3 regions of the Streptomyces sp. NPDC051172 genome follow, and region 2 is predicted to be linked to each of the others. Evidence: riboswitches for the same ligand, from Rfam matches in the RefSeq annotation. Region 2 holds a riboswitch; each other region holds the start of a gene.
The links. Region 2 has a riboswitch for S-adenosylmethionine ahead of AB0N07_RS07685 (amino acid ABC transporter permease). Riboswitches for the same ligand answer to the same signal wherever they lie in the genome.

Region 1: another riboswitch for S-adenosylmethionine. It lies ahead of thrC (threonine synthase); the one in region 2 lies ahead of AB0N07_RS07685 (amino acid ABC transporter permease).
Region 3: another riboswitch for S-adenosylmethionine. It lies ahead of AB0N07_RS23530 (aminotransferase class V-fold PLP-dependent enzyme); the one in region 2 lies ahead of AB0N07_RS07685 (amino acid ABC transporter permease).

The regions. Positions count from the first base shown of each region.
Region 1 covers NZ_JBFBBE010000010.1:4,269-14,291, reverse strand. Annotated here, with positions in the region: gene AB0N07_RS08000 (trehalose-6-phosphate synthase) at 1-1,044, opposite strand, end outside; gene AB0N07_RS07995 (glucosyl-3-phosphoglycerate synthase) at 1,140-2,084, opposite strand; SAM riboswitch class I at 2,253-2,409, shown strand; gene thrC (threonine synthase) at 2,428-3,717, shown strand; gene AB0N07_RS07985 (MoaD/ThiS family protein) at 3,765-4,040, shown strand; gene AB0N07_RS07980 (cold-shock protein) at 4,493-4,699, shown strand; gene groL (chaperonin GroEL) at 5,085-6,707, shown strand; gene AB0N07_RS07970 (NADH:flavin oxidoreductase) at 6,876-7,991, shown strand; gene AB0N07_RS07965 (carboxylesterase family protein) at 8,133-9,653, shown strand; gene AB0N07_RS07960 (hypothetical protein) at 9,660-10,023, opposite strand, start outside.
Region 2 covers NZ_JBFBBE010000009.1:101,025-111,047, forward strand. Annotated here, with positions in the region: gene AB0N07_RS07655 (NtaA/DmoA family FMN-dependent monooxygenase) at 1-1,006, opposite strand, end outside; gene AB0N07_RS07660 (LLM class flavin-dependent oxidoreductase) at 1,029-2,243, opposite strand; gene AB0N07_RS07665 (putative leader peptide) at 2,319-2,429, opposite strand; gene AB0N07_RS07670 (GNAT family N-acetyltransferase) at 2,456-3,181, opposite strand; gene AB0N07_RS07675 (ABC transporter substrate-binding protein) at 3,256-4,278, opposite strand; gene AB0N07_RS07680 (amino acid ABC transporter ATP-binding protein) at 4,356-5,153, opposite strand; gene AB0N07_RS07685 (amino acid ABC transporter permease) at 5,150-6,130, opposite strand; SAM riboswitch class IV at 6,481-6,590, opposite strand; gene AB0N07_RS07690 (glutathione S-transferase C-terminal domain-containing protein) at 6,657-7,553, opposite strand; gene AB0N07_RS07695 (oxidoreductase) at 7,937-9,493, opposite strand; gene AB0N07_RS07700 (NAD-dependent succinate-semialdehyde dehydrogenase) at 9,557-10,023, opposite strand, start outside.
Region 3 covers NZ_JBFBBE010000039.1:4,886-14,908, forward strand. Annotated here, with positions in the region: gene AB0N07_RS23515 (Rieske 2Fe-2S domain-containing protein) at 1-782, shown strand, start outside; gene AB0N07_RS23520 (cytochrome bc complex cytochrome b subunit) at 779-2,434, shown strand; gene trpD (anthranilate phosphoribosyltransferase) at 2,568-3,632, shown strand; SAM riboswitch class IV at 3,704-3,820, shown strand; gene AB0N07_RS23530 (aminotransferase class V-fold PLP-dependent enzyme) at 3,985-5,346, shown strand; gene AB0N07_RS23535 (Lrp/AsnC ligand binding domain-containing protein) at 5,383-5,664, opposite strand; gene AB0N07_RS23540 (rhomboid family intramembrane serine protease) at 5,661-6,395, opposite strand; gene AB0N07_RS23545 (hypothetical protein) at 6,561-6,800, shown strand; gene AB0N07_RS23550 (NYN domain-containing protein) at 6,835-8,178, shown strand; gene AB0N07_RS23555 (NlpC/P60 family protein) at 8,426-9,460, shown strand; gene AB0N07_RS23560 (NlpC/P60 family protein) at 9,698-10,023, shown strand, end outside.

The sequences.
Region 1 (10,023 bases), on a different contig from region 2:
GTGCAGCACGACCGGGGTCCAACCGGGCGTCCCGAAGCGGGAGTTGATCTCATCCGCCACCCGCTGCACCTCGGCCGTGTAGTCGCGGTACACGGCGAGGTCCTGCCGGGAGGGATAGGCGAACGCGACGTGCACGACCCGCTCCCGCCACTCGGGGCGGTCCGCCAGCAGCTGCCGGTACGCCAGCAGCCCGCGCACGATGTTCTTCGACAGCTCGGTGCGGTCGACCCGTACGACGGTCCTGCGACCGGCGCCGATCTCCTCCTTCAGCGCGGCCATCCGCTCGGCCACATCGGCCTCGTGCGACCGCTTGCGCAGGAAGTCCGCGTCGGCGCCGAGGCCGTGCACGCCGATCTCCGTGCTCCCGAGGCCGCCCACCACCGCCGTGGCGCACGCCGTGAACGCGTCCGCCCAGCGCCGGGTCAAGAAGCCCAGCCGGTCGGCGCCCAGCATGCCGCGCAGAAGCTGCTCGGCGATGTCGTCCGGCAGCATCCGGAAGTAGTCCACCGGCGCCCACGGCGTGTGCGAGAAGTGCCCGATGCGCAGGTCGGGACGGAGCTTGCGGAGCATGCCCGGCACCAGACACAGGTGGTAGTCCTGCACCAGCACCGCCGCGCCCTCGGCCGCCTCCTGGGCCAGGGCCTCGGCGAAGGCCCGGTTGTAGGTCTCGTACGAGGCCCACTGCCGCCGGAACTCCGCGTCGAAGACCGGCTCCAGGGGCGTCTGGTACAGCATGTGGTGGACGAACCACAGCACCGAGTTCGCGATGCCGTTGTAAGCGTCGGCGTGCACGTCGGCCGGGATGTCCAGCATCCGCACCCCGTCCTCGCCGACCCCGCGTCGTACCGCCTCGCGGTCGCCGTCGGACAGCGCCGAGCACACCCACAGGGCGTCCGCGTCGGGCCCGATCGCGGAGAGGCCGGAGACCAGCCCGCCGCCGCCGCGCCTGGCGGCCAGCGAGCCGTCCTGCTGCACTTCGTACGAGACCGGGCCGCGGTTGGACGCGACCAGCACCTGATGACCAGCGCCGTGCGTGGAAGCCATACGCCTCAACCTAGCCCGGCCCGTAAACGCTCAAACGTATGTCTGGGCTCTGCGGGTGGACCGTATACACCGCCCACGCCGCGTAACGCGCCGCCTCAGGCGACCTTGCGCGACGCGTACTCCGCGATCTCCACCATCGGCGGCCGCTCCTCCGTGTCCACGGAGTAGGTGCGCGGTTCGAAGCCCTCCTCGCCCCGTTCGAACTGGGTGAGGGAGGGGCGGATGAGATGGCCGCGGGCCAGCCTCAGCTGTGCCGTGCGGTAGATCGCGGCGGACATCCGGCCCAGCGCCTGCCCGTCCTGGTGGCGGTGCTTGCGCACCCCGACGTCCACCTGGGCGAGCGCGTCGAGGCCCACCAGGTGCAGGGCGTCGACCAGCATGCCCAGCTCGACGCCGTACCCGACGGGGAACGGCAGCTGTTCCAGCAGGCTGCGGCGGGCCGCGTACTCGCCGCCGAGCGGCTGCACGAAGCCCGCCAGCTGCGGCCAGTGCATGTTCAGCAGCGGGCGCGCCATCAGCTCGGTGACCCGGCCGCCCTGGCCCTGGGCGCCGGCCAGCGGACGGTCGTACATGCCCTTGACCAGGTCGACCGCCGGGTCGGTGAGCAGCGGGCCGACGATCCCGGAGACGAAGTCGGAGGAGAACTCCTTCAGGTCGGCGTCGATGAAGCAGACGATGTCCCCGCCGGTGACCAGGAGCGAGCGCCACAGCACCTCGCCCTTGCCGGGGACGGTCGGGATGCGGGGCAGGATGTCGTCACGGTGGACGACCCTGGCCCCGGCCGCCGCGGCGACCTCGGACGTGCGGTCGGTGGACCCGGAGTCGACGACGACGATCTCGTCGACGAGCGGGACCTGCTGCATCAGGTCGTGACGGATGATCGCGACGATGTCGCCGACCGTCTCCTCCTCGTTGAGCGCGGGCAGCACCACGCTGACCGACTGACCCGTGCGCTGCTTGGCGGCGAGGATCTGGTGGAGAGGGCGGTCGGTCAGGGACCAGGAGCGGGTGCTCAGCCAGCGCTCGACTTCTTCCAGCACGTAGGCGGCTCCTCTGCGTTCTCTCGGCGAGCGTGGGATCCGTGATCCATCTCGCGGTTCGGACGACTATCTCAACTGTCCTGGCCTTCGGTTACAGTCTTGAACAACGCTGGTGACCATCGCATGTCGGGGGTCGTCCCGCGTTGAACGAGTTGAACAACCGAATACCGCTCATCCAGAGGGGCAGAGGGATACGGCCCGATGAAGCCCCGGCAACCCTCCAGCCGGTCTCGTACCGATCGATGCTGATCGTTCCGCGAGGCTCCCGGCTAGGGAAGGTGCCAAATCCGTCTCACGGCGAGATGCGTCGTGAGGAAGATGAGGAGAAAGGGCCTCGCCTCACATGGCTGCGCAGACTGTTGCAAGCACCACCGACTCCACGACCGTCGACCTCGGTCCCGCCGCGGCGCTCTCCTGCCGCGAGTGCGGTCACCAGGTGCCCCTCGGCCCGGTCTTCGCCTGCGAGGAGTGTTTCGGCCCGCTCGAGATCGCCTATGACTTCTCGGCCTACGACACCGAGGAGCTCCGCAAGCAGATCGAGGCGGGTCCCGCGAACATCTGGCGTTACGCGCCCCTGCTGCCCGTCCCGGCGGACGTGGCGGACAAGCCCAACATCAACCCCGGTTGGACCAAGCTCGTCAAGGCCGACAACCTCGCCCGCGAACTGGGCGTCGACGCCGGCAAGCTCTTCGTGAAGGACGACTCCGGCAACCCGACGCACTCCTTCAAGGACCGGGTCGTCGCCCAGGCCATCGAGGCCGCCCGCGCCTTCGACTTCACCACCCTGTCCTGCTCGTCCACCGGCAACCTCGCCGGTGCGGTGGGTGCCGCGGCCGCCCGCGCCGGCTTCCGTTCCTGCGTGTTCATTCCGCACGACCTGGAGCAGGGCAAGGTCGTCATGGCCGCGGTCTACGGCGGCGAGCTCGTCGGCATCGAGGGCAACTACGACGACGTGAACCGCTTCTGCTCCGAGCTGATCGGCGACCCGGCCGGCGAGGGCTGGGGCTTCGTCAACGTCAACCTGCGGCCGTACTACGCGGAGGGCTCCAAGACCCTGGCGTACGAGATCTGCGAGCAGCTCGGCTGGCAGCTGCCCGACCAGCTGGTCGTGCCGATCGCCTCCGGCTCCCAGCTCACGAAGATCGACAAGGGGCTGCAGGAGCTGATCAAGCTCGGGCTCGTCGAGGACAAGCCCTACAAGATCTTCGGGGCGCAGGCCGAGGGGTGCAGCCCTGTCTCCGTCGCCTACAAGGCGGGGCACGACGTCGTACGGCCGCAGAAGCCGAACACGATCGCCAAGTCGCTGGCCATCGGCAACCCGGCGGACGGTCCGTATGTGCTGGACATCGCCCGGCGTACCGGTGGGGCGGTGGAGGATGTCAATGACGAGCAGATCGTGGACGCGATTCGGCTGCTCGCCCGGACCGAGGGGATCTTCGCGGAGACCGCCGGTGGCGTGACCGTGGGCGTGACGCGCAAGCTCATCGAGAACGGCGTGCTCGACCCGGCCCTGACGACGGTCGTCCTCAACACCGGTGATGGTCTGAAGACGCTGGACGCGGTGGCCGGTACCGGGCTCACCGCGACGATTCGCCCCAGCCTGGAGTCGTTCCGTGAGGCCGGCCTCGCGTAGTCGTTCCCCGCGCCCCTTGAAAGCCACACCCCGACCGGAGGTTCATCGTGAGCGTCAACGTTCGTATCCCCACCATCCTGCGTACCTACACCGGCGGCCAGGCCGAGGTCACTGCTGAAGGTGGGACCCTCGGCGAGGTCATCGCCGATCTGGAGAAGAACCACACCGGGATCGCCGCGCGGGTTCTCGACGACCAGGGGAAGCTGCGGCGGTTCGTCAACGTGTATGTGAACGACGACGACGTGCGGTTCGAGCAGGGGCTGGAGACGGCGACTCCGGACGGGGCGGGCGTCTCGATCATCCCGGCCGTCGCCGGAGGCTGACCGGAAACAGGTCGGACGACCGCTTATTACCGTCGGTAATGTCGGTTACGAAGAGTTCATCGAATTGCCCCCTCCGTGAGAGAAGCGGAGGGGGCAATTCTGCATGGTTGAGCACGGTACAGTTGGGGAACCTGCTCGACTCCGCTTGCCGCGTGCATATGAGTTCTTGCTTCTCGGGCAGCGAGAAGTAGCCAAAGTGTGCAGGTTTTTTGCGTCTTATGCTCCATTTATGGGGCCCGACTTGCCCTGAATTCGGGCGAATTCTCCGTAAGGTCCCGACCGGTCGTGCCCGGAATTCTCGTCCGATTGACCTGTTGCAGACGGCAGTTGGACAGATACATTCAGCCGCGGTCGACGCGTTCCGGCGCACGCCCCCAACCGTGGGGGGTGAGGTCTGACCCGGATCCGCGAAGTGTGGATCTGTGCAAGGGCCAGTAATAGGGGAGTTAGGCATGGCTCAGGGCACCGTCAAGTGGTTCAACGCGGAGAAGGGGTACGGCTTCATCGCGGTCGACGGTGGTGCGGATGTTTTCGTCCACTACAGTGCGATTCAGATGGACGGCTACCGCACCCTGGAAGAGGGCCAGCGGGTCGATTTCGAGATCTCGCAGGGCCAGAAGGGGCCGCAGGCGGACATGGTCCGTCTGGCGACCAGCTGAAGCACGCGCCGGGTTAACTGCAGCGACGTTCTTCTGTTCTTGATCGAAGGGCCCGCACCTCAGGGTGCGGGCCCTTCGGCATGCCCGGGGGGCCTGGGCAGGTCCCGGCGTGGGTGCCGCCCGGTACCCGGTAGCCGCTTGCGCCCGCTCGTCGCCCGACCACCACCCCTCAACGAGCCCGCTCCGCGGGCACACCTTGCACTCGGGGGGGTCGAGTGCTAATCATTGGCGTTAGCACTCTGAAGGTGAGAGTGACAAAGATGGACCGGGTCGGTGAGGCCCGCAGGCCGGGTGGGGCAAGGAACCCACGGGTCGGCGAGCCGTCCGTCGCGGGCGCGGGCGCGGTCCGAAGGAATCACCCCCAGTCCTGGAGGGACCACTTCACATGGCCAAGATCATCGCGTTCGACGAGGAGGCGCGGCGCGGCCTCGAGCGCGGCATGAACCAGCTCGCGGACGCCGTGAAGGTGACGCTCGGCCCCAAGGGCCGCAACGTCGTCCTCGAGAAGAAGTGGGGCGCCCCCACGATCACCAACGATGGTGTCTCCATCGCCAAGGAGATCGAGCTCGAGGACCCGTACGAGAAGATCGGCGCCGAGCTGGTCAAGGAAGTCGCCAAGAAGACGGACGACGTCGCCGGTGACGGTACGACCACGGCGACCGTGCTCGCCCAGGCCCTCGTCAAGGAAGGCCTGCGCAACGTAGCCGCCGGCGCCAACCCGATGGCCCTCAAGCGCGGTATCGAGAAGGCCGTCGAGGCCGTCTCCGGTGCCCTGCTCGAGCAGGCCAAGGATGTCGAGACCAAGGAGCAGATCGCTTCCACGGCCTCCATCTCCGCCGCCGACACCCAGATCGGCGAGCTCATCGCCGAGGCCATGGACAAGGTCGGCAAGGAAGGCGTCATCACCGTCGAGGAGTCCCAGACCTTCGGTCTGGAGCTGGAGCTCACCGAGGGTATGCGCTTCGACAAGGGCTACATCTCGGCGTACTTCGCCACCGACATGGAGCGGATGGAGGCGTCGCTCGACGACCCGTACATCCTGATCGCCAACTCCAAGATCGGTTCCGTCAAGGACCTGCTCCCGCTCCTGGAGAAGGTCATGCAGTCGGGCAAGCCGCTGCTGATCATCGCCGAGGACGTCGAGGGCGAGGCCCTGTCGACCCTGGTCGTCAACAAGATCCGCGGCACCTTCAAGTCCGTCGCGGTCAAGGCCCCCGGCTTCGGCGACCGCCGCAAGGCGATGCTGAACGACATCGCCATCCTCACCGGCGGCGAGGTCATCTCCGAGGAGGTCGGTCTCAAGCTCGAGAACACCTCCCTCGACCTGCTGGGCCGCGCCCGCAAGGTGGTCATCACCAAGGACGAGACCACCATCGTCGACGGCGCCGGCTCCACGGAGCAGGTGCAGGGCCGGGTCAACCAGATCCGTGCCGAGATCGAGAACAGCGACTCGGACTACGACCGCGAGAAGCTGCAGGAGCGCCTGGCGAAGCTCGCCGGCGGTGTCGCGGTCATCAAGGCCGGTGCCGCCACCGAGGTGGAGCTCAAGGAGCGCAAGCACCGCATCGAGGACGCCGTCCGCAACGCGAAGGCGGCCGTCGAGGAGGGCATCGTCGCCGGTGGTGGCGTCGCGCTCATCCAGGCCTCTTCGGTCTTCGAGAAGCTGGACCTGGAGGGTGACGAGGCGACCGGTGCCAACGCCGTGCGCATCGCGCTCGAGGCCCCGCTGAAGCAGATCGCCGTCAACGCCGGCCTCGAGGGCGGTGTCGTGGTGGAGAAGGTGCGCAACCTGACCCCGGGCCACGGCCTGAACGCCGCGACCGGCGAGTACGTCGACCTGGTCAAGGAAGGCATCATCGACCCGGCGAAGGTCACGCGCTCTGCCCTGCAGAACGCCGCCTCCATCGCCGCGCTCTTCCTCACCACCGAGGCCGTCATCGCCGACAAGCCGGAGAAGGCCGCCGCGCCTGCCGGTGGCGGTATGCCGGGCGGTGACATGGACTTCTGATCGGCCTCCGGCTGATCCGGGTTCCAACCGAGGGCGGCACTCCCTGGAAACAGGGGGTGCCGCCCTCGGGCGTGTTCGAGGTCATAGGAAATTTGATTAAGTAGGTGCAACAATGCGTATGCACATACCAGTAGGTCAATGCAGCCATCGCACGAGGAGCCCACCCACGTGACCACCGCCCCCTCCCGCGCCGCCGAGATCCTCTCCCGGCCCACCGCGATCAACGGCCTGACCGTCCCCAACCGCATCGTCATGGCACCCATGACGCGCATGTTCTCCCCGGGCGGCGTCCCCGGCGAGGACGTGGTGTCGTACTACGCCCGCCGGGCCGCCGCCGGTGTCGGGCTGATCGTCACCGAGGGCACCTACGTCGGCCACGAGTCCGCCGGCAACAGCGACCGCGTCCCCCGGTTCCACGGCGAGGAGCAGCTCGCGGGCTGGCAGAAGGTCGCCGAGGCGGTGCACGCGGCGGGCGGCACGATCGTTCCGCAGCTGTGGCACATCGGCACGGTCCGCAACCAGGGTGACGGCCCCTACCCGGACGCCCCCTCGCACGGCCCCTCCGGTCTGCGCGTCACCGGCGTCGAGGACGCCACCCCCATGACCCAGGCCGACATCGACGCCGTCATCGGCGCGTTCGTCGAGTCCGCGGTCGCCGCCGAGCGCATCGGCTTCGACGGCATAGAACTGCACGGCGCGCACGGCTACCTCCTCGACCAGTTCCTGTGGGCCGGCACCAACCGGCGTACGGACGCGTACGGCGGCGACGCCGTGGCGCGTACGAAGTTCGCGGCGGAGATCGTGGCGGCCGTGCGGGAGGCGGTGTCGCCGGAGTTCCCGATTCTGTTCCGGTACTCGCAGTGGAAGCAGGAGGCGTACGACGCGCGTCTTGCCGAGACGCCGGAGGAGCTGGAGGCCATCCTCGCGCCGCTGGCCGCGGCCGGCGTGGATGCGTTCCATGCCTCTACGCGGCGGTACTGGCTGCCGGAGTTCGAGGGCTCCGACCTCAATCTGGCGGGGTGGACGAAGAAGCTGACGGGGCGGCCGACCATCACCGTCGGGTCGGTGGGGCTCGACGGGGACTTCCTCCGGGGGTTTGCCGGGGAGGGGTCGCCGATCCGGGGGATCGACGATCTGCTGGACGGGCTGGAGCGGGAGGAGTACGACTTCGTCGCTGTCGGGCGGGCGTTGCTGCAGGATCCCGAGTGGGCGGCGAAGGTGCTTGCCGGGCGGAGCGACGAGCTTGAGCCGTACTCGGCGAGTGCGCTGAAGACGCTGAGCTGAGCGGAGCGGTGCGGGTCGGTGGGGGTGCGCGGCCCCGGGGGCTGCGCACCCAGACCCCCATCGGCCTCCGGCCTGGTCCTCACATGCCGGACGGGCCGAAAATATGTGGCGTCCCGCAGCGATCCAGACCAGGAGTTGATGATGACGACCACTGTCGTGCGTACCGTCGCCGGAGCGGTGCGTGGGCGCCTTGAGGACGGGCTGACGGTGTTCCGCGGCATTCCGTTCGCCGAACCGCCCGTCGGCAAGGACCGGTTCGGGGCGCCGCGTCCGGTGCGGGCCTGGGAGGGGACCCGGGAGGCGTACGAGTTCGGGCCGCCGCCTCCGCAGGAGTCCGGGATCCAGGGGCGCAGGGGGGTGCTGAACGCCCCCGAGGGCGATGAGTGGCTCACCGTCAATGTCTGGACGCCCGAGGCGGATTCGGGTGCTCTGCGGCCGGTGATGGTGTGGGTCTACGGCGGGGCCTACAAGCTCGGGCACTCCGGCAGTCCCGGGTACGACGCCCAACGCATCGCCCGTGACGGGGACCTGGTCGTCGTGACGCTCAACTACCGGGTCGGGATCGAGGGGTTCGCGCTCATCGAGGGGGCGCCTGCCAATCGCGGGCTGCTCGATCAGGTGGCGGCGCTGGAGTGGGTGCGGGAGAACATCGAGGGGTTCGGCGGCGACCCCGGGCAGGTGACCGTCTTCGGTGAGTCCGCGGGGGCCGGGTCGGTGGCCTCCCTGCTGGCCATGCCGAGCGCCCGGGGGCTGTTCCGGCGGGCGGTCGCGCAGAGTGTGCCGGGGACCTACTTCTCCGGCGAGCTGGCCCGTGACATCGCGTCCGCCATCGCGGAGGAGGCGGGGCTGCGGCCGACGGCGGCCGATCTCGCGACCGTCGATCCCCGTCAACTGACCTCGGTGGGCGAGGCGTTGAGCGCGCGGATGATGTCGTACGCGGACCGGTGGGGGCGGGTGGCCCCGACGGCCACGCCCTTCTCGCCGGTGGTCGACGGCGAGGTGCTGCCGTGCACACCCTGGCAGGCGCTGAGGGCGGGCGCGGGGAAGGACGTCGACCTGCTCGTCGGGCACAACCGGGACGAGTTCCGGCTGTTTCTCGCGCTCGGCGGGATGCTGGGCGAGATCGGGGAGGAGCAGGCGGGCTGGGCGCTGCGGACGTTCGGGCCGGGGCCGGACGGGGAGCGGGCGTATCGCGCGGCCTTCCCGCAGGCCACGCCGGGTGAGCTGTTCGAGCGCGTGCAGACGGACTGGTTGTTCAACATGCCGTCACTGCACCTGGCCGAGGCACAGGTCGCGGGTGGCGGTCGCGCTCACCTCTACGAGCTGACCTGGGCGGCCCCTGGCGGCGGGGGCGGTCTCGGGGCGTGCCACGGGCTGGACATTCCGCTGCTGTTCGGCACGTTCGAGGCGGACCTGGGGCAGCTGCTGTTCGCGGGTACGGGGGCCACCGCGGAGGGGGAGGCGCTGTCGTCCCGTTTCCGGGAGTCCTGGACGGCGTTCGCGCGGTCGGGCGATCCGGGCTGGCCGGCGTTCGAGGCGGAGGAGCGCCTGGTCCAGGTGCTGGACGCCGGGCCGAAGGAGCAGGTCGGGCCGTATCCGGAGGAGACCTCGCGGCGGCTGTGGGAGGGGTACGAGTTCGCGCCGCTCCCGCTGCTCGAGTAGGCGCCGCTAGAGGTTTCCCAACGGCTCGATGTCGACCTTCACCGGCGTGCCCCAGACACGCAGCACCTCGTAGTCGGTGAACTCGTGCACCAGCCGGTACGCCATCGCGGGGCGGGGCCCGCGGCGCTGAGCGGCCAGATACAGCTCGGCCTCGCGCCGGTCCCGCCTCGGCGTGCCGCACAGGTGCCAGGTCTGGCCGTTCCACGCCTCCGGGAGCCAGCGCTGCTGGGGCTGCGGGCGGTCGGCGCTGGCGCCGTAGCGGGAGGGGGCGGTCTCGGTGGCGTGCGGGAGTACGGGGCCGCCGTTGAACTCGGCGCGGCGGGCCGCCCGGCGCCGGGTCTCGCAGAGCAGGCAGCGGTCGTGGGCGTTC
Region 2 (10,023 bases):
TGGAGATGTGGTTGTCGCTGACGTCCGGGTCGATGTCGGGCAGCGGGCCCTCCGGGTCGTAGGCGGACAGGTCCCGGTTCCAGACGAACTCCAGGTGCTTGATGGCGGTGGCCCCGCTGACCTGCTGGCGGCGCACCTCCTTGGCCAGCTCCTCGGCCTCCGCGTCGGTGTCGCCGAGGATGAAGCTCGCGGCGGGCAGGATCAGCAACTGGTCGGCGCGGCGGCCGTACTTGGCGAGGCGGTTCTTGACGTCCTTGTAGAAGCTCTGGCCCGCCTCCAGGGTGGCGTACCGGCTGAAGATCGCGTCGGCGGAGGCGGCGGCGAACTCGCGGCCCTCGTCGGAGTCGCCGGCCTGGAAGACGACCGGGCGGCCCTGCGGGGAGCGCGGAACGTTGAACTGGCCGTGGATGTCGAAGTGCCGGCCGGAGTGGACGAACGAGCCCGCCTTCGCGTCCTTCAGGAAGACGCCCGTGGCCTGGTCGGCGATGATCTCGTCGCCGTGCCAGGAGTCGAAGAGTTCGTGCGCGGTGGTCAGGAACTCCTTGGCGCGGGAGTAGCGCTCGTCCTGCGGGAGGAAGCCGCCGCGGCGGAAGTTCTCGCCGGTGAAGGCGTCCCAGGAGGTGACCACGTTCCAGGCGGCGCGGCCGCCGGAGAGGTGGTCGAGGCTGGCGAACTGGCGGGCCACCTCGTAGGGCTCGTTGAAGGTGGAGTTGATGGTGCCGGTCAGGCCGAGGTGGTCGGTGACGGCGGCGAGCGCGGCCAGGACGGTGAAGGTGTCGGGGCGGCCCACGACGTCCAGGTCGTATATCTTCCCGCCCTGTTCGCGGAGCCTGAGACCTTCGGCGAGGAAGAGGAAGTCGAACTTGGCGCGTTCGGCGGTCTGCGCGAAGTGGACGAAGGAGCTGAACTCGATGTGGCTGCCGGCCTTCGGGTCGCTCCACACGGTGGTGTTGTTGACGCCCGGGAAGTGCGCGGCCAGATGGATCTGCTTCAGCGGCTTGCTCATGATTGGGTGCGGTCCTTCCGGCTCAGGCGGTGGCGGCGGCGTAGCGGTTGGCGGGGCGGGCGAGGCCCAGCAGGCCGCGCAGGGTGTCGGCCTCGTAGGCGGTGCGGAAGGCGCCGCGGCGCTGGAGTTCGGGGACCAGGCCCCGGCTGATGGCGGGCAGGTCGTGTCCGGCGACCGCGGGCCGCAGCCGGAACCCGGTCAGCCCCGTCTCGGCGAACTCCTGCAGCAGATCGGCGAGTTGGCCGGGCGAACCGGCGAAGATGCGGGCGTCGCTGGTGTACGGCTCTGCCGCGAGGGCGTCGAGACGGGCGCGGCGGTCCTCGGCGGCGGCCTGGTCGTCGTCGAGGAAGACCACCAGGTCGCCGAAGACGTGCAGGAGTTCACCGGCACGCCCGGCGGCCTCCTGTTCGGCACGGATCTCCGCGACGATCGCGCGGGCCTGGTCGGTGTCCTGCGGGGTGACGTAACCGACGTCGGTCCGGCGGGCGATCAGCCGGTACGGGACGGTCTGGTGTCCGAGGGAGGTGACCAGCGGCTGGCCCTGCGGCGGGCGCGGGGTGATGGAGGGGCCCTTGACGCTGAAGTGCCTGCCCTCGAAGTCGATGTAGTGCAGCTTGTCCCGGTCGATGAAGCGGCCGGTGGCCACGTCCCGGATCTCCGCGTCGTCCTCCCAGCTGTCCCAGAGCCGGCGCACGACCTCGACGTGGTCGGCGGCCTCGTCGAAGAGCTCGGTGAGCCGTTCCTGGCCGGCCGGGCTCTGGAGTTCGGCCAGGTTGATCGGCGGGAAGGTGCGGCGGCCGAAGTGGTCCGCCTCGTGCGGGCGGGCGGTGATCTGCACCCGCAGGCCCGCGCGGCCGGTGCTGACGTAGTCGAGGGTGGCGATCGCCTTGGAGATGTGGAACGGCTCCGTGTGGGTGGCGATCACGGTCGGCACCAGACCGATGTGCCGGGTGAGGGGTGCGATGCGGGACGCGATCAGTACGGCGTCGAGGCGGCCACGGACCTCGTCGGTGCGGCCGTCCAGCTCTCCGTAGTGCGAGGACTGCAGGCCGAGGCCGTCTTCGAGGGTGACGAAGTCGAGCAGTCCGCGCTCGGCCTCGGCGACCTGGCCGGCCCAGTATCCGGCGGTGAACAGGTCCCGGGGGCGGGCCACTTGCTCGCGCCAGGAGGCGGAGTGCCAGCCGGTGCCCTCAAGGGCCACGGCAAGGTGCAGATGGGAAGCGGGAGTTGAGGACACGAGGGTGCCTTCCTGGAGGTCCGTACGAGATCGCCGGCCCGCGGGATCGGGGCGCACGGCGGCAGGGGAAACGGGTCAGGAGCAACAGAGGGCGCCGGCCACGCGCTGGAGGTCGATATGGGGCCGGGAGTGGAGGCGGACGGCGCGCAGTACACGTGTCATCCGGCCCACCTCCGCTCGATGCATCACCTTCGACAAGGACAACGGCACAGCTATGCCGTTTCTTCCAGAACTGCGGCTCCGGTCGGCCGTAGGAGCGAGAAGACCGTACGGCGGCGCAGGGTGAAGCCGATCGACTCGTACAGGCGGATCGCGTTGGCGTTGGTGGCCCTGGCATGCAGGAAGGGGCGTTCGCCGCGCTCCTTGATGCCGGCTGCGACCGCGCGGACCAGGCGGGTGGCCAGGCCCCGGCCGCGGTGGTCGGGGTCGGTGCACACGGCGCTGATCTCGGTCCAGCCGGGCGGGTGGAGACGTTCGCCGGCCAGGGCGATCAGCCGGCCGCGGTGGCGGATGCCGAGGTAGGTGCCCATTTCGACGGTGCGGGGCAGATAGGGGCCCGGTTGGGTGCGGGCGACCAGGTCGAGGATCTCGGGTACGTCCTCGGCGCCGAGCCGTACGGCTTCGGGGTCGGGCTCGGCGCGCAGGCCGGTGTCCACGAGCTGGACGCCCCGTCCGGTGCGCAGGACCTCCCATCCGGCCGGTGCCTCGGTCACTCCGCGCACCGAGGCGGTGCCGTCGGGGCCGATCAGGGTGGCCAGGTCGGCCCAGGCCTGCGGGTCGCCGGTGTCGGTGACGGCGTAGAAGGGGGCCACGTCCTGCCGGTAGCGGGCGGCGCGGCCGACGCGTTCGGCCAAGTGCGCGTGCGGGCCGGTCAGGGCCGCCCAGGCGGGGTTGTCCAGAAGGTGCGAGGAGGTGGCTTCGATGCTGGTGGCGGACATCGTGGGGCGGTCTCCGAGGGGCCTGGGAGCGGGGACCCCGCCGCGGGGCGGCGGAGTCCCCTGTCGGGGGCGGGTCAGGAGTTGTCGAGGGGCAGGCCGGCCGGGTTGACCTCGGACTTGGCGACGGCCTCGTTGGAGAGGTTCCAGGCGGCCAGCCACTTGGCGTACTGGCCGTTCTTGATCAGGTAGTTGACGGCGTCGGCGAGCGGCTTGGCGAGGCCGCTGTCCTTCTTGGCGGTGGCGGCGATCAGGCCCTGCAGCGAGGCTCCGGCGCCCGAGTAGGTGCCCGCGTTGCGCGTCGGGTTGGGCGTGTTGGCGGACTGGGTGATGTGGTACGCGATGCCGGGGTTGGGGCCGAAGAAGGAGTCGATCTTGCCGCTGTTCAGGGCCAGGTACGTGCCGTTGCGGTCCGGGTAGTACTTGACGGTGAGCTTCTTGCCCTCGCTCTCCAGCTTCTTCTTCCACTCCAGGAGGATCTTCTCCTGGTTGGTGCCGGCGCCGACGGAGACGGTCTTGCCGGCGAGGTTCTCGTAGTTGCCGTCGAAGTTCCACTTGCTGGACTTGAGCACCTCGAAGCCGAGGTTGTCCTTGCGGTAGGAGGCGAACTCGTACTTCTTCTTGCGCTCCTCGGTGTCGGTGACGTTCGAGAAGGCCACGTTCACCTTGCCGCTGTCGATGCCGACGAAGAGGTTCTCCCAGGTGAAGTTCTTCACCTCGGGCTTCAGGCCGAGGACGGCGGCGACCAGGCGGCCGAAGTCGGGCTCGGCGCCGGTGAGGGTCTTCTGGTCGCTGCCGACGTAGGCCAGCGGCGCGAACCCGGCGGGCAGGGCGCCGACGCCGATCTCCAGCTTGCCGCTGCTCTTGACGGACTTGGGCAGCTCCGCGCTGATCGACTTCACCTCGGAGACCTCGAGGCTGGTCTGCTTGGCGGCGCCGTTGGAGAGCTGTCCGACGGTCACGGTCCCGTTGGCGGCGTCGGTCGTGGTGGCCGCGTCGCTGTTCCCACCGCAGGCGGCGAGCCCGGTGGCGAGGGAGGCGACCGCGGTCGCCGCGGTGATGCCGCGTATCAGGCTGCGTCGGGTGAAGTGGACAGACATGGCCGTTCCTTGTCGCTGAGAGGTGAGGAGGTGGTGGCGTGGGGGGAAGTCGTGGGGCGCGCCGGATGCGTCAGGGGTCAGAGGACCTTGCTGAGGAAGTCCCTGGTGCGCTCGTGCTGTGGCTTGTCGAGGACCTCGGAGGGCGGGCCCTGTTCGACGATCCGTCCGTCGTCGATGAAGACGACCCGGTCGGCGATCTCGCGGGCGAAGCCGATCTCGTGGGTGACGATGACGAGCGTGGTGCCGCTGGTCGCCAGGTCCTTGATGACGGCGAGGACCTCGCCGACGAGTTCGGGGTCGAGGGCGGAGGTGGGCTCGTCGAAGAGGATGACGCCGGGGCGCAGGGCGAGGGCGCGGGCGATGGCGACGCGCTGCTGCTGACCGCCGGAGAGCTGGCGCGGGTAGGCGCCGGTCTTGTCGGCAAGACCGACCCGGCCGAGCAACTCGCGGGCCAGCTCCTGCGCTTCGGGCTTGCTGAGCCTGCCGGTGGCGACCGGGGCGGCGGCCACGTTGTCCAGGACCGTCAGATGCGGGAAGAGGTTGAAGTTCTGGAAGACGAAACCGATCCGGCCGCGCTGGGTGAGGATGGCCCGCTCGCTGAGTTCCTTCAGCCGCTCGCCGTGCCGCTTCACGCCGATCAGTTCGCCGTTGATGCTGACGTGGCCGATCTCCGGCTTCTCCAGGTGGTTGATGACCCGTAGCAGGGTGGACTTGCCGGAGCCGGACGGGCCGAGGATCACGGTCACCTCGCCCGGCCGCACCGTCAGGTCGATGCCGTTCAGGACGCGGTGGGCGCCGTACCACTTGTGCACGTCGTGCACCTCTACGGTGGCGGCCTCGACGCCGGCCAGCGCCTCAAGGGTCTTCGCGCTCATACGGCGGCCTCCCTGCGGATACGGGCCCGCAGGTCGATGAGACCGGTGCGGAGCTTCTGCAACGGGGTCGGCGGCAGGGAACGGGTGGCGCCCCGGGCGTAGTACCGCTCGACGTAGAACTGGATGACGGAGACGACGCTGGTCAGGATCAGGTACCAGACGGTGGCGACCAGCAGCAGCGGCACGATGTCGCCGGGGTAGGTGGAGCCCATGGACTGCGCGGTGCCGAACAGGTCGAGCAGCGAGACGTAGAAGACCAGCGAGGTGCTCTTGATCAGGCCGATGAGCTGGTTGACGTAGTTCGGGGTGATCGAGCGCAGCGCCTGCGGGAAGACGATCTTCGTGAACTGATAGCTCTTCGGCAGGCCCAGGGCCGCCGCCGCCTCCTGCTGGCCCTGGTCGACGGAGAGGATGCCGCCGCGGACGACCTCGGCCGCGTAGGCCGCCTCGTTGAGGCTGAGGCCGATGACGGCGACGACCATGTCGGTGGCGAGCTTGGACTCGTCGAAGGAGAGAAAGGCCGGTCCGAAGGGGACGCCGACGCTCAACGTCTTGTACAGAGCGCTGAAGTTGTAGAGGAAGAGCAGCACCACGATGAGCGGGATGGAGCGCAGCGCCCAGATGTAGGTCCAGCTCACGGCCCGCAGCACCGGGCTCTTCGAGAGCCGGGCCAGGGCGAGGACGATGCCACCGGCCAGGCCCAGCACCGCGCTGTAGGCGGCGACTTCGAGGGTGATGAGCAGACCGTCGAGGATGTTCGGCCGCAGGAACCAGTAGCCGAAGCGGTCCCACTGGTAGAACGGGTTGGTCGTCAGGCCGTGCACGAACTGGGCCGCGAGGACCAGGACGGCGGCGGTGGCGATCCAGCGCCCCGGCCTGCGCAGCGGCAGAACCCGCTGTGCGGCGAGGGGCTTTGACTGTTCGTCGGCGGGCGGCGCATCGGCGAGGGCGACCGTGGCGCCAGGGGGTTCACTCATGGTGGGCTCCGGCGGAGTCGGACACCCCACGGGCCGCGGCAGCCGTGCGCCGGAGCGGTTTGCTCGGCGCACGGGTGTGCAGGGGCACCGGGGGCGGGGAGGACAACGACACACCGCGCGGGCGGTGTTCGTCAGGGAGTGCGGGGACTGCGGGGAGGTGTCAGCCCCGACAGCGGGCACAGCCCGGTGCGGTACACAGTGCGCTGTTCACACGGAGCAGGTCGACGGCACGGTCGGCGGCAAACAGGTTCAGCAGGTTCGCGTACGGCTGTACGCAGCCCTGAGGGCGGCGTGCGGCCGTCCTGGGAGCTGCGTACATGGCGTCACCATCACTGTTCCGGCCCTTGTGGGCCTCGCGCTTACCGAAACGTCATCCGGTCCGGTCGTCACCTGGGGCACCCCACCGCGGAGCGAGGGTTGCCGGTCAGCTAGCCAGGGCTTGTCGCTGACACTCATGACCGTTCTGGTTCGTAGTTAAAACAATTGCCCGAAGGAATGTCAACGCCGGTCCACTGTGTGGAACGACTCAATTCCTGTTGACCTGCGATCCTGTCCCGTTTCCGTCGGATGCATGGGCCGCCCAGTCCAGGATCTGGACAGCGGCTCCGGCGGCCTCCAGACCCTGGCAACGGGCGTGGTGGCGCCGGGCGATGCCGTCCAGGTCGAGATGGGCGCCGAAGGCCGGGTGGGCGGCCAGCCGGCGGGCATAGGCCCACAGGGTGGGATGGCCGGCGATCCGCTGGACGGCACCGGCGTCCAGGTGGTTGCGGTGCACGGTGTCGAGTTGGACCAGCGCGACCCACAACTCGACGTCCGCGGCGGTGATTTCGTCACGGATCATGTACGTCCGCCCGACCAGCCACCGCTCCAGTGCACCGAGCGTTTCGAGCAGCGTATCGAGCGCCGCCGCGCGCTCGGATTCCTCACCGCCGGCCGATCCGGCGCGTTGCGCGGCGTCCTCGATGCCCTGCGCGCACATCCGCTCCACGGCCTCGATCTCCGACTCCGCGCCGCACGGGTAGGGCGAGGGGCGGTCGCTGCCGAAGCGGCGGGCGAGGTCGCGCATGATGTCCGGGGCGTGCGTGCTGACGATCCGTCCGGACCAGTCGTCGCTGAGCACGGGCGCGACGGCCGGGCCGGTGTAGTGGTGCGCACTCGCCTCGTACAGCGGGCGCAGGGCGTAGTGGCTGCCTTCGGGGGTGTCGGGGACGGCGGGCAGGAAGGTCGCCGGACAGACGGTGTGCAGGCCGAGCAGGCTGTGGGTGACGGCGATGCGCAGACCGTCGGGACACGCGGTCGACAGATGGAGACGGTAGCGGCCCGGTACGGCGTAGTGACCACTGCGGGCATCGCTGCCGATCCGGCCGCGGAAGGCGGGCGTGGGCTGGGCGGAGGTGTGGGCGGCCAGCGGTGTGACGGACATGGGTCTCCCCGGGAGAGGGCGCGGACGTACACGCGGCGGAAGCGACGTCGGGCGAACTCAGCCCTGGGGGCTGATCGCACTGCAGACACGCTGCAGATCGATGTGACGGCGGGAGGTGAGGAGAGGCGGACGGATCACTCGGACGGTGACCGGCTCAAGGCGCCCCATGCGTTTCCCTACCCATTCACTAGGATTCTCCTCTGGAGTGTCGGTCCGGCTCGGAGCCACGTCAAGAGGGCCGTCCCGCAATGCGGACAGCACGGTGGACACACCCCTCCCCCTGGCGTCACCGCCGCATCGCCGGCCCCCGCGGTGCCGGGCGCCAAGGGCTCGGTGGCACTCGCCGGTGCCTCCCGGCCGATCGCGGGCCCGGCGGTGGGAACCTAGTTCTTCTGCAGGGCGCGGGTCACGCCCGCGATGACGGCAGTCGTCAGCACCCAGCCGAAGGCGATCAGCAGATAGGCCAGCCACTGGAGGATGCCGCTCGTCCAGTACCAGGTGGTGCGCTGGCCCAGACCGCCGATCGGGATCAGCAGGTCGAGTGTGTAGACGAGGGGCTGGAACCGGGGCACCTCGCCCGCCTGCACCCGTGTGGGGCTGTGAGCGCCGAACGTCGCGGTCCCCAGCAGGGTCAGCACGAGCAGCCAGACGCCCGCCAGCCAGGGGCGGTAGCCGTAGCCCACGGTCACGTCCAGCAACTGCCCCCAGGCGCGGGCCGCCGGCCGCAGCGTGCGGCGCCGGTGCCGCTGCTTGGCCAGCAGCACCCGGCGGGCGTCGTCGTCATGGCCCGCCTTGCGGTACCAGCTCGCCAACTGCTCGTACGGCTGGGGGCTGTAGCCGGGGCTGCGCCCTATCCACCGCATGCGGTGCGCCACGGAGTCCGGCCGCCCCACCGCCTCCCGCCGCTCGCCCGCCACGGCCACCTTGATGGAGCCGTAGACGAAACCGTCCAGCTCCACCGTCTGCGGCCAGCTGTGCTCGTTGTCGTGGAGGTACGACACCTGCGCGCCCCGCAGGTCCACCGCCTGGGACGGCGGGCGGGCGAGGGTGAGGTCGAAGTCGACGGCCTGCATGAGCGCGCACAGCAGGGCCGGGCCGTCACCGCCGGGAGGGCCGTTCAGGACGGCTCCCTGGAAGGTGACGTTGTCCGAGACCCGGGTACCGCGCAGACGCACGGTCCCGTTCGCGGTGAAGCCCCGGGAGAACTCGAGCGTCGAGGCCACGGCGTTGTCCAGGGCGAGGGCCACTCCGCGCGGGCCGGGGCACTCCAGCTGCGCGCCCTGCATGAAAAGGCCGCCCGGCAACTGCGCGCCCAGCAGCCGCACTTCACCGTGCGCGACGAAGCCGCCCCCGCAGAAGAGGCCTCCGTCCGTGACCAGGCCACCGGCGGACAGGGCCCACCCCTCGGGTGCGAGCAGTCGGGCCTTGTTGAGGTTGACTCCGCCGGTCACATGCGCGTGGGTGAGGGACAGCGCGCTGAGCTCCCGGTGGAAGGCGGAGACGGGGCCGGCCTCCACGGTCGACCCCAGCAGGTCGAGACGTCCCTCGATGCGGGCCGACCCGGCTTCGAGGCCGGGTATCCGGCTGCGGGTGAGCGCGACGGTGCGGGTCTCGGCCCCGAAGAGGCCGACGTCCTGCTCGAACCAGCAGTCCTCGATCCAGAGGGGGTGATCGATCCGCGCACCCGCCAGGTTGATCCGGCCGGTTATCCGCGCGCCCGCAAGCGTCAGGGCGCCCACCGCGCCGGGCTGCACGGAGTGCGCACCGAGCAGCAGAGCGACGATCACTTCGGCCCGGACGGTCCGCCCGGGGCCCCACTGTCCGCCGTCGGCCACACGGTCGTCCTCGGCCACACCGGACCGCAGATCCACGCGGCGCCCGTCGGGGAACGCGTCCCACAACTCACGTTCCGGTGGAGTCAGTTCGTCGTATGACAGCACACGGACAGAGTAGTGATCCTTCCTCTCCGCCGGCCTGCTTCTCCGCGCTCGCCACGGCGGTGGTCACCTCACCGGGATCGCCAGGTACTGGTACTCGAGGAACTCCTCGACACCGACCCGGCCGCCCTCCCGGCCCAGCCCCGACTGCTTGACGCCGCCGAACGGGGCCGCCGGGTTCGAGACCAGGCCGGTGTTGAGGCCGACCATGCCCACCTCCAGGCGTTCGCTGACCCGAAGCGCCCGGTCCAGACCCTCGGTGAAGAGATAGCCGACCAGGCCCCAGGGGGTGTCGTTGGCGCGGCTCACGACCTCGTCCTCGTCGTCGAAGGCGAGGATGGCGGCGACGGGGCCGAAGATCTCCGTGTCCATCAGCCTGCTGCCGGGGGCGACATCGGTGAGGACGGTCGGCGGGTAGAAGCAGCCCCGGCCTTCCGGGGTACGGCCGCCGACCAGCACCCTGGCGCCGCGGTCCACCGCGTCGGCGACCAGTTCCTCGACCTTGGCCCGGCCTGCCGCGTCGATCAGGGGGC
Region 3 (10,023 bases), on a different contig from region 2:
TCAACGCGCTGAACTTCGCGCTCGGCCTGACCCTGGGCCTTGCGCTGTTCGCCATCGGCGCGGGCGCGGTCCACTGGGCCCGCACCCTGATGTCCGACGTGGAGATCGCCGACGAGCGGCACCCGATCGAGGCGTCCCCCGAGGTCAAGGCCAAGGTCATGGCCGACTTCAAGCAGGGCGCCAAGGAGTCCGCGCTCGGCCGCCGCAAGCTCATCCGCAACACGATGTTCGGTGCGCTGGCCCTGTTCCCGCTCTCCGGCGTCATGCTGCTGCGTGACCTCGGACCGCTGCCGGGGACCAAGCTGCGCCACACGCTGTGGTCCAAGGGCAAGCTGCTCGTCAACATGAACACCAACGAGCCGCTGCGTGCCTCCGACGTCGTGGTCGGCTCGCTCACCTTCGCCAAGCCCGAGGGCCTGGAGGAGCACGACGAGAACTTCCAGACCGAGATCGCCAAGGCGGCCCTGATGATCGTCCGGATCCAGCCGGACAACATCAAGGACAAGCGCGAGCTCGAGTGGTCGCACGAGGGCATCGTCGCGTACTCGAAGATCTGCACCCACGTCGGTTGCCCGATCTCGCTGTACGAGCAGCAGACGCACCACGTGCTGTGCCCCTGCCACCAGTCCACCTTCGACCTGTCCGACGGTGCCCGGGTGATCTTCGGCCCCGCCGGTCACGCCCTGCCGCAGCTGCGCATCGGCGTGAACGACCAGGGCTACCTCGAGGCGCTCGGCGACTTCGAAGAGCCCGTCGGTCCTGCATTCTGGGAGCGCGGATGAGCACCAACGAGACGCACACATCAGCCGCTGCCGCGGCGGGCGAGCGGCGCGGCAAAGCGCCGGCCGGCGAGCGCGTCGCCGACTGGGCCGACGGCCGGCTGGGGATCTACTCCCTGGCCAAGACCAACATGCGCAAGATCTTCCCCGACCACTGGTCGTTCATGTTGGGCGAAGTGTGCATGTACAGCTTCATCATCCTCATCCTCACGGGTGTGTATCTGACGTTGTTCTTCCACCCGTCGATGAACGAGGTGGAGTACCACGGCAGCTACATCCCGCTGCAGGGCCAGATGATGTCCGAGGCGTTCAACTCGACCCTGCACATCTCCTTCGATGTGCGCGGTGGTCTGCTCATCCGGCAGATCCACCACTGGTCCGCGCTGATCTTCCTCGCGGGCATGTTCGTGCACATGATGCGTGTGTTCTTCACCGGCGCGTTCCGCAAGCCGCGTGAGGTCAACTGGATCTTCGGCTTCCTGCTGTTCGTCCTGGGCATGTTCACCGGCTTCACCGGTTACTCGCTGCCGGACGACCTGCTCTCCGGCACCGGTGTCCGCTTCATGGAGGGCGCGATCCTGTCCGTGCCGGTCGTCGGCACGTACCTGTCGATGTTCCTCTTCGGCGGCGAGTTCCCGGGCGGAGACTTCGTGGCCCGGTTCTACTCGGTCCACATCCTGCTGCTGCCGGGCATCATGCTCGGCCTGATGGTGGGCCACCTGATCCTGGTCTTCTACCACAAGCACACGCAGTTCGCGGGCCCCGGAAAGACGAACAACAACGTCGTCGGCATGCCGCTGCTGCCGGTGTACATGGCGAAGGCCGGCGGCTTCTTCTTCCTGGTCTTCGGCGTCATCACGGCCATCGCGGCGATCGCCTCGATCAACCCGATCTGGGCCATGGGCCCCTACCGTCCGGACCAGGTGTCCACCGGCGCCCAGCCCGACTGGTACATGGGCTTCTCCGAGGGCCTGATCCGGGTGATGCCGGGCTGGGAGATCAACCTGTGGGGCCACACGCTCGTCCTGGGCGTGTTCATCCCGCTGGTGATCTTCCCGCTGGTCCTGGTCTCGATCGCGGTCTACCCGTTCATCGAGTCGTGGGTCACCGGCGACAAGCGCGAGCACCACATCCTGGACCGGCCGCGCAACGCCCCGACGCGTACCGCCTTCGGTGCGGCGTGGATCTCCTGGTACTTCGTGCTGCTCGTCGGTGGTGGCAACGACCTCTGGGCGACCCACTTCCACCTGTCGATCAACTCGATCACCTGGTTCGTCCGGGTCGCGTTCTTCGTCGTGCCGGTGCTCGTGTTCATCGCCACCAAGCGGATCTGCCTCGGCCTCCAGCGCCGCGACAAGGACAAGGTGCTGCACGGCCGCGAGTCGGGCATCATCAAGCGCCTGCCGCACGGTGAGTTCATCGAGGTGCACGAGCCGCTCAGCCAGGACGCCCTGCACACCCTCACCGCGCACGAGCAGTACAAGCCGGCCGAGATCGGCCCGACGGTCGACGAGAACGGCGTCGAGCGCAAGGTCAAGGGCTCCGAGAAGCTGCGCGCCAAGCTCAGCGAGGCGTACTACGGCGAGGAGTCCCAGATTCCGAAGCCGACCGTCGAGGAGTACAGGGAGATCACGAGCGGCCACGGCCACCACTGATCGCTGCGGCTCGCCACGCCACGGCAGAAGGGCCCCCGTCCGGTCTTCGGACGGGGGCCCTTTTCCATGCCCTGAGCTGGATAGGGTGGCCTCACACTCGTTCTCTTCTTCTACGACGACCAGGAGCGGCCTTATGAGCGCTGTGACCCCCGCTGGAGGCGACACCACGGCGGGCCGTTCCTGGCCCGAGGTACTGAACGCCCTGCTGTACGGCCGCGACCAGAGCGCCGAGGCGACCTTCTGGGCGATGGACCAGATCATGCGGGGCGAGGCGACCGACGCGCAGATCGCCGGGTTCGTGGTGGCGCTCAGGGCGAAGGGCGAGACCGTCGAGGAGATCAACGGGCTGGTCCGGGCGATGTACGAGCACGCCAACGTGATCGAGGTGCCCGGCCGGACCGTCGACATCGTCGGCACCGGCGGTGACGGCGCGAAGACCGTGAACATCTCCACCATGTCCGCGATCGTCATCGCCGGCACGGGCGCGAAGGTCGTCAAGCACGGCAACCGGGCCGCCTCCTCCGCGTCCGGTGCCTCGGACGTCCTGGAGAAGCTCGGCGTCAATCTGGAGCTGACGCCGAAGCGGGTCGCGGAGGTCGCCGAGGAAGCCGGGATCACCTTCTGCTTCGCCGTCAAGTTCCACCCGGCGCTGCGTCACGCGGGCGCCGCGCGCGGCCAGTTGGGCATCCGTACGGTGTTCAACGCGCTCGGCCCGCTGACCAACCCGGCGCGGGTGAAGGCGCAGGCCGTCGGCGTCGCCGATCCGCGCATGGCGCCGATCATCGCCGGTGTCTTCGCCGAACGCGGCAACTCCTCCCTGGTGTTCCGCGGCGATGACGGCTTCGACGAGCTGACGACGACGGCCACCTCACGCGTCTGGGTCGTCCGCGACGGCAAGGTCACCGAGGAGACCTTCGACCCCCGTGACGTCGGCATCGAGCTGGTCCCGGTGGAGGCCCTGCGCGGCGGCGACCCGTCGTACAACGCGGAGGTCGCCCGCAGGCTCCTCGACGGCGAGAAGGGCCCCGTACGCGACGCCGTACTGCTGAACTCGGCGGCCGCACTTGTGGCCCTCGATCCGGGGCCCGGGACGCTGGCCGACCAGATCCGGGCCGGCATGGACAGGGCGGCCCAGTCGATCGACTCCGGCGCGGCCAAGCGGGCGCTGGAGCGCTGGGTGGCGGCCAGCAACGCATAGCAGGGCAGTGCGGTCCCGCAATGCGGACACGAGTTGCGGGACCGCGATCACTTCACGTACGTTCCTGTCCAGGTCATGAGTGACAGTCATGAGGCCCCGGCCGACTGTCCGGCAACCCTCCGTCCGTGGCGGGGTGCCCCGGGTGAAGACCAGGCCGTAGGCAGCGAGGTCTACGGCAAGCGCGGACCCCTCGAGCAACCAGGGGTCCTGGTCGTCGAGGAGCCTTCCGTGAGCAAGCGAATGCGATAGGGCCGCAGAGCCCCGCCTCCGCATCCCCTTTTCTCCTTCACGCCCCTGCTTGAGCGATACCGCTCGCGGGGCGAATTCCACCTGCTTACACGGGAGTTCCGCCATGTCTGTCTCCACCGCTGCCGCCGCCACCTCGGTTTGTGCCCCGCTGCCCGTTCTGGGCCGGGACGTCACCGTCCCGCTCGTCACGGGCGGCGAAGTCACCTATGCGGCGCTCGACTACGCGGCCAGCGCGCCGGCCCTGCAGCGCGTGTGGGACGACGTCGCGGCGTACGCGCCCTACTACGGCAGCGTCCACCGCGGCGCCGGCTACCTCTCCCAGCTGTCGACCGACCTCTTCGAGAACGCCCGCAGGACCGTTGCCGAGTTCCTGGACTGCCGCGCCGACGACCAGCTGATCTTCACCCGGTCGACCACGGACTCCCTCAACCTGCTGGCGCAGGCTCTCCCGGCCGACTGCCAGGTCTTCGTCTTCGAGACCGAGCACCACGCCAGCCTGCTGCCCTGGAAGGACGCCCGGGTCACCTACCTCAACGCTCCGCGCACCCCGCAGCAGGCCGTCGAGACCCTGGAGAAGGCCCTCGCCGACCGGGACCCCCGAGGTCCGGCCCTGGTCTGCGTCACCGGCGCCTCGAACGTCACCGGCGAGCTGTGGCCGGTGCGCGAGCTCGCCGCTGCCGCCCATGCGCACGGCGCCCGTATCGTCCTGGACGCCGCCCAGCTCGCCCCGCACCACCCGGTCTCCGTGCAGGACCTCGACGTCGACTGGGTCGCCTTCTCCGGCCACAAGCTGTACGCGCCCTTCGGCTCCGGCGTACTGGCCGGCCGCGCCGACTGGCTGCAGGCCGCCGACCCCTATCTCGCCGGCGGCGGCGCCAGCCGCAAGGTCACCCGGCGCGAGGACGGCGGCGTGGACGTGGAGTGGCACGACAGCGCGGCCCGCCACGAGGCCGGCTCCCCGAACGTGATCGGCGCCTACTCCATCGCGTCGGCCTGCAAGGCGCTCACCGAGGCCGGCTTCGACACCCTGGTCGCCCGCGAGCAGCACCTGATCGACACGGTCCGGGCGGGCCTCGCGGAGGTGCCCGAGGTGCGGGTCCTCTCACTCTTCGGCGACGACGCCCCCCGCGTCGGCGTGATCTCCTTCGTCGTCGAGGGCTGGAACAGCTCGCACTTCGCCGCCGCGCTCTCCGCCGAGTACGGCATCGGCGTCCGCGACGGCCTCTTCTGCGCCCACCCGCTGGTCCGCACCCTCCTGGGCAGCGACCCGCAGACCCAGGGTGAGTGCGGCGCCCCGGAGGCCGCTCCCGGGGAAAAGTCCCTCAACGCCATCCGCGTCAGTTTCGGCGCCGGAACCCCCGACGAACACGTCGAGCGCTTCGTCACCGCCGTCAAGGAACTGGTGGCGGACGGCGCGCAGTGGACGTACAGGACAGAGGCCGGCCGCTGCGTACCCGCGGTGTGAGCAGCTGTCCGCGCCCCGCAGACGCTTAGGAAACGATCACGAGTCCAACCCGATGGCGAACGCGGCCTCAAGGTCATGCTGCGAGTACGTACGAAACGCGACGTGCGTATCCGTGGCCTCGACCCCGGGGATCTTGCTGATGCTGCCGGGAATCACGTCAGCAAGATCCTCATGCTGCTTGACCCGCACCATCGCGATCAGGTCATACGTCCCGGTCACGGAAAAGACCTCACTCACGCTCTCCAGCGAAGCGATCCGCTCCGCGATCTCGGGGATCCGGTCCACGCTGGTCTTGATGAGGACGATCGCGGTGATCACGGCTGGTTCTCTCCCTCGGGGGCCGTTGCTGGGGCGGCCCTCACTCTAGTCGTACGGCCGAATCGGACCCAGGCGTAGACGAAGCCCAGGCCGAAGCCCACCAGGTGGGCCAGATAGGCCACCCCCGGTCCCGTCGCCGCATGCCCGGCCGCCAGCCACTGCAGGGCCGCCCAGAAGGGCAGCACGATCCAGGCGGGGAAACGCAGGGGGAGGAAGAAGAGGAACGGCAGAAGACTGGTCACCCGCGCCCCGGGGAACAGGTACAGAAACGCACCCAGGACCGCCGAGATCGCCCCGGACGCGCCGACCAGGGACTGCTGGGACGTGGCATTGGCCGCCGCGTACCCCAGCAGGGCGAGGTAGCCGCAGCCGACGTAGAAGAGCGTGAACTGGACGCGGCCCATCCGTTCCTCGGTCATCACCCCGAAGACGTAGAGGAAGAGCATGTTGCCGAGCAGGTGCACCCAGCTGCCGTGGACGAACAGGGCCGTGGCGGGGGTCAGGGCGGCCCTGGGGGAGCCTTGGAACAGCTCGGCCGGGACAACGCCCCAGCGGTGGAAATAGGCGCGCTGGGCGGCGAGCAGCGCATCGCCGGAACCGTGGACCGGATTCAGGCCGGCTGCCGGGCCGGTCACGAAGAGCAGACAGCACAGGGCGATCAGCGTGTACGTCATGGGCGCCGAGGGGCGCCGGATCGCTCTGCCGACGGTCGCGCTCCACTTGCCGATCATGAACACAGAGCATGACGTAACGGGACGCAGTCGCACAGACCGCCTCGCCGCCGTGGACGGACGGGCGGCGAGTGAGCGCCAGGCCGTAGGGTTACGAGCCACACGCCCGGGGAAGCTCGGGCGTCACTGACAATAGAAGGCCTAGAAGGAAAGAGCACAGGCACGATGACGGTTCCCCTCCCGACCGCCACGACGCGGTGGCGCTGCACCCTCTGCGGCAACCTCACGCGTTTCGACGTGACCCGCTCGTCGAAGGTGGTCGAGTACGTCCACCTCGATCTGGCCGGTGAGCCCAAGGTCGAGGAGCGCGAGGTGGTCAGTGAGACCATCGAGTCGGTGCGCTGTCGCTGGTGCAACGCGGTGGATCAGGTGGAACTCGTGGACAGGCCGGGCGCCGACTCCTGAGCGGAGCGGCCCCACAGGTAATGGGGTGTGACGGATGGTGGAGACCACAGGCGGGGGGCCGGGCGACGGCACCGCCGAGGTGCTTGACCGTCCGCTGCCCGACGGAGTGCGCCGCAAGGTCGTCCAGATCGTCTCGGACGGCTTCGGCGGGCTGACCGTCGGCGAACTGCCCGCACAGCTCAGGCAGTACGCCCGTTTCGCACCGAACCGGCGGGCCAAGTTCGCCGGCAACGCGATGGCGGCCGCGCTGGAGACCGATCCGCTGTTCCGGCAGCGCATCGGGGAGAAGCTGAGAGAGGCCCAGCCGGAACTCACCGGCGCTCTCGACTCCGGCTCGCCGCCCCCGGCCGCGGATCCGCTCGACGTGGCGGCCGCGGCCTATGTGCTGCGGCCCACCGGCTGGGTGAAGCTCGTGACCGCGGCCGGCGAGGAGGCCCAGCGGGCCGATGCCGAGCGCGCCGACGAGGAGAGCCGGGCCGAGCTGGAGCGGCTGCGTGCGGAGCTCGACCGGGCCCGGGAGCAGACCAGGGCCGACACCGAGCGGCTCCGTACCGAGCTGGACGCCGCCAAGAAGGAGGCCGACTCGCTGCACCGCAAGCTGCGAGCGGCCCTCAGTGACGTCAAGCGGGGCGAGGCCGCCCTGCGCAAGATCCAGGGCGAGATCGAGACCGTGCGCGCCGAGGGGCAGGCGCAGGTGTCCGCCGCCGAGAGCGAGTCCCGGCGGCTGAAGTCGCGGCTCGGGGAGGCGGAGGCGGCCCTGGAGGCCACGCGCAAAGCAGCGCGCGAGGGGCGCAGTGTCGAGGACATGCGCGTGCGCCTGCTTCTGGACACCGTCCTGGACGCGGCCCAGGGGCTGCGCCGGGAGCTGGCGCTGCCGCCGGTGTCCGTACGGCCGGCGGAGACGGTCGATGCGGTCGAGCCGGGACGAATGACCCCGAAAGACATCGCAGCGCGCGCTTTGTCCGAAAATGACCCCGCGATCCTGGATCAGCTGCTCGAGCTGCCGCAGGCGCATCTGGTCGTCGACGGTTACAACGTCACCAAAACGGGTTATCCGCAAATGCCTCTGGACAAGCAGCGGTTGAGGCTCCTCGGGCAGCTTTCGCAACTCGCTGCACAGTCCGGCGCCGAGGTCACCTGTGTCTTCGACGGGGCCGAGCTGGCCGCTCCGGTGCTGCTCGCGCCGCCGCGCGGAGTGCGGGTGCTGTTCTCCAAGCCGGGCGTCACCGCGGACGAGTTGATCCGCCAGCTGGTGCGCGCGGAGCCGCCCGGACGGCCCGTCATCGTTGCCTCCACGGACCGCGAGGTGGCCGACGGCGTGGCCCGTGCGGGGGCGCGGCCCATCGCCTCGGCGATGCTCCTGAAGCGGCTGTCCTGACCCTGCCCTGAGCCGTTTCCCGGGTCGCTGTCCCGAAGGTCGAACTTCTAGGTTTAATGCCCGAATTGGCGCAATCGTCACGCAACGTAGCGTCAACCTCGCGTCACCGCATGTGGGTTATGTGCAAAGAATGCATTGCGTCACTAAGATTTTTCACGCCAGGATTTGAAGTGATCACAGGAAGGTCACTAAGGTCTGGCCTCGAACCTCCGAGCGGGTGATCACTCACAAGAAGGAGCCTTCTTCCGTGGCGTCCCATCGTCGACCGAAGCAGCCGAGCCGGGCTCGTGTGACTGTGCTCACCACCGCAGCTGCTGCCGCTGTTGCACTCAGCGCCCAGGCCGCGAATGCCGCGCCGAGCGAGAAGCCCTCCAAGGATGCGGTCAAGGCCAAGGTCGACGAGCTGTACAACCAGGCCGAGCAGGCCACCGAGAAGTTCAACGGTGCCAAGGAGAAGCAGCAGAAGCTGCAGAAGGAAATCTCCACGATCCAGGACAACGTCGCCCGGGGCCAGGAGGAGCTCAACCAGCTGCGTGACTCCATCGGCCTGGCGGCGGCCGCGCAGTACCGCACCGGCACCATCGACTCGTCCCTGCAGCTCTTCCTGTCGTCGAACCCGAACGACTACCTGGACAAGGCGTCCACCGCCGACCAGCTCAGCGCCCAGCAGGTCGAGGCGCTGAAGAAGATCCAGGAGAAGCAGCGCGAACTCGCCCAGGAGCGCGCCGAGGCCTCCGACAAGCTCAAGGACCTCGCCTCCACCCGCACGGAGCTGGGCAACAAGAAGAAGGACATCCAGGGCAAGCTCGCCGAGGCGCAGAAGCTGCTCAACTCGCTGACGGCCGCGGAGCGGGCCTCGCTCGCCGCCGCCGACGCCCGCGCCAGCCGCTCGGCCAGCGCGCGGGTGGACCTCGGCAACACGACCGCCGCCTCCGCCCGGGCCCAGGCGGCCTTCGACGCCGCCAAGACCCAGATCGGCAAGCCGTACGTCTACGGCGCCACCGGGACCGCCTCCTACGACTGCTCGGGCCTGACCTCCTGGGCCTACGGCCAGGCCGGTGTCTCGATACCGCGCACCTCGCAGGCGCAGGCCGACGCCGGTACGCGGATCTACTCCGAGAGCCAGCTCCAGGTCGGCGACCTCGTGCTCTTCTACGGCGACCTGCACCACGTCGGCCTCTACGCGGGCAACGGCATGGTGCTGCACGCCCCGCACACCGGCGCCACCGTGCGCTACGAGTCGATCGGCGACATGCCGTTCCAGTTCGGCGTCCGGATCTGACCCGCGCCCCTGAGGAACCGTTTCAAGATCAGGACACCAATCCGCCCGAACGGGCGAATTACGTGAACCCGCACTGACCCCCCGCCCCGCCCATGACCTGCGTCAGAGGCGGGGCGTCACGTTGTGTGGCCACGGAGGTCTTTGGCCGCCGCCCCGCCGCGGGGTTACTGTCTGCCGCGTTTCCCTGCTGCGGCAGGGAGGCAGTCCTTGTCGCCAGCGGAAGGAGCGCGGCTTCCCGTGGGGTCTCATCGTCGCCTTGCACCGACGTCCGGGTTCAACCGGGGCGCCGGCACCGCCTTGTGTGTGCTGTCCGCCGCGGCCTCCGCCCTCGGCGCCGCCCCGGCCGACGCCGCTCCGCACGACCACACCCGGGCCGAGGTGGACCGCCTCTACGCGGAGGCCGAGAAGGCGACCGAGGCCTACGACAAGGCCGACGAAACCGCGGGCAGGCTGCAGAAGCAGGTGCACGACGCGCAGGACCTGATCGCCCGGCAGCAGGAGCGCATCAACTCCGTGCGGGAGTCGCTCGGTTCGCTGGCCGTCGCCCAGTACCGCTCCGGCGG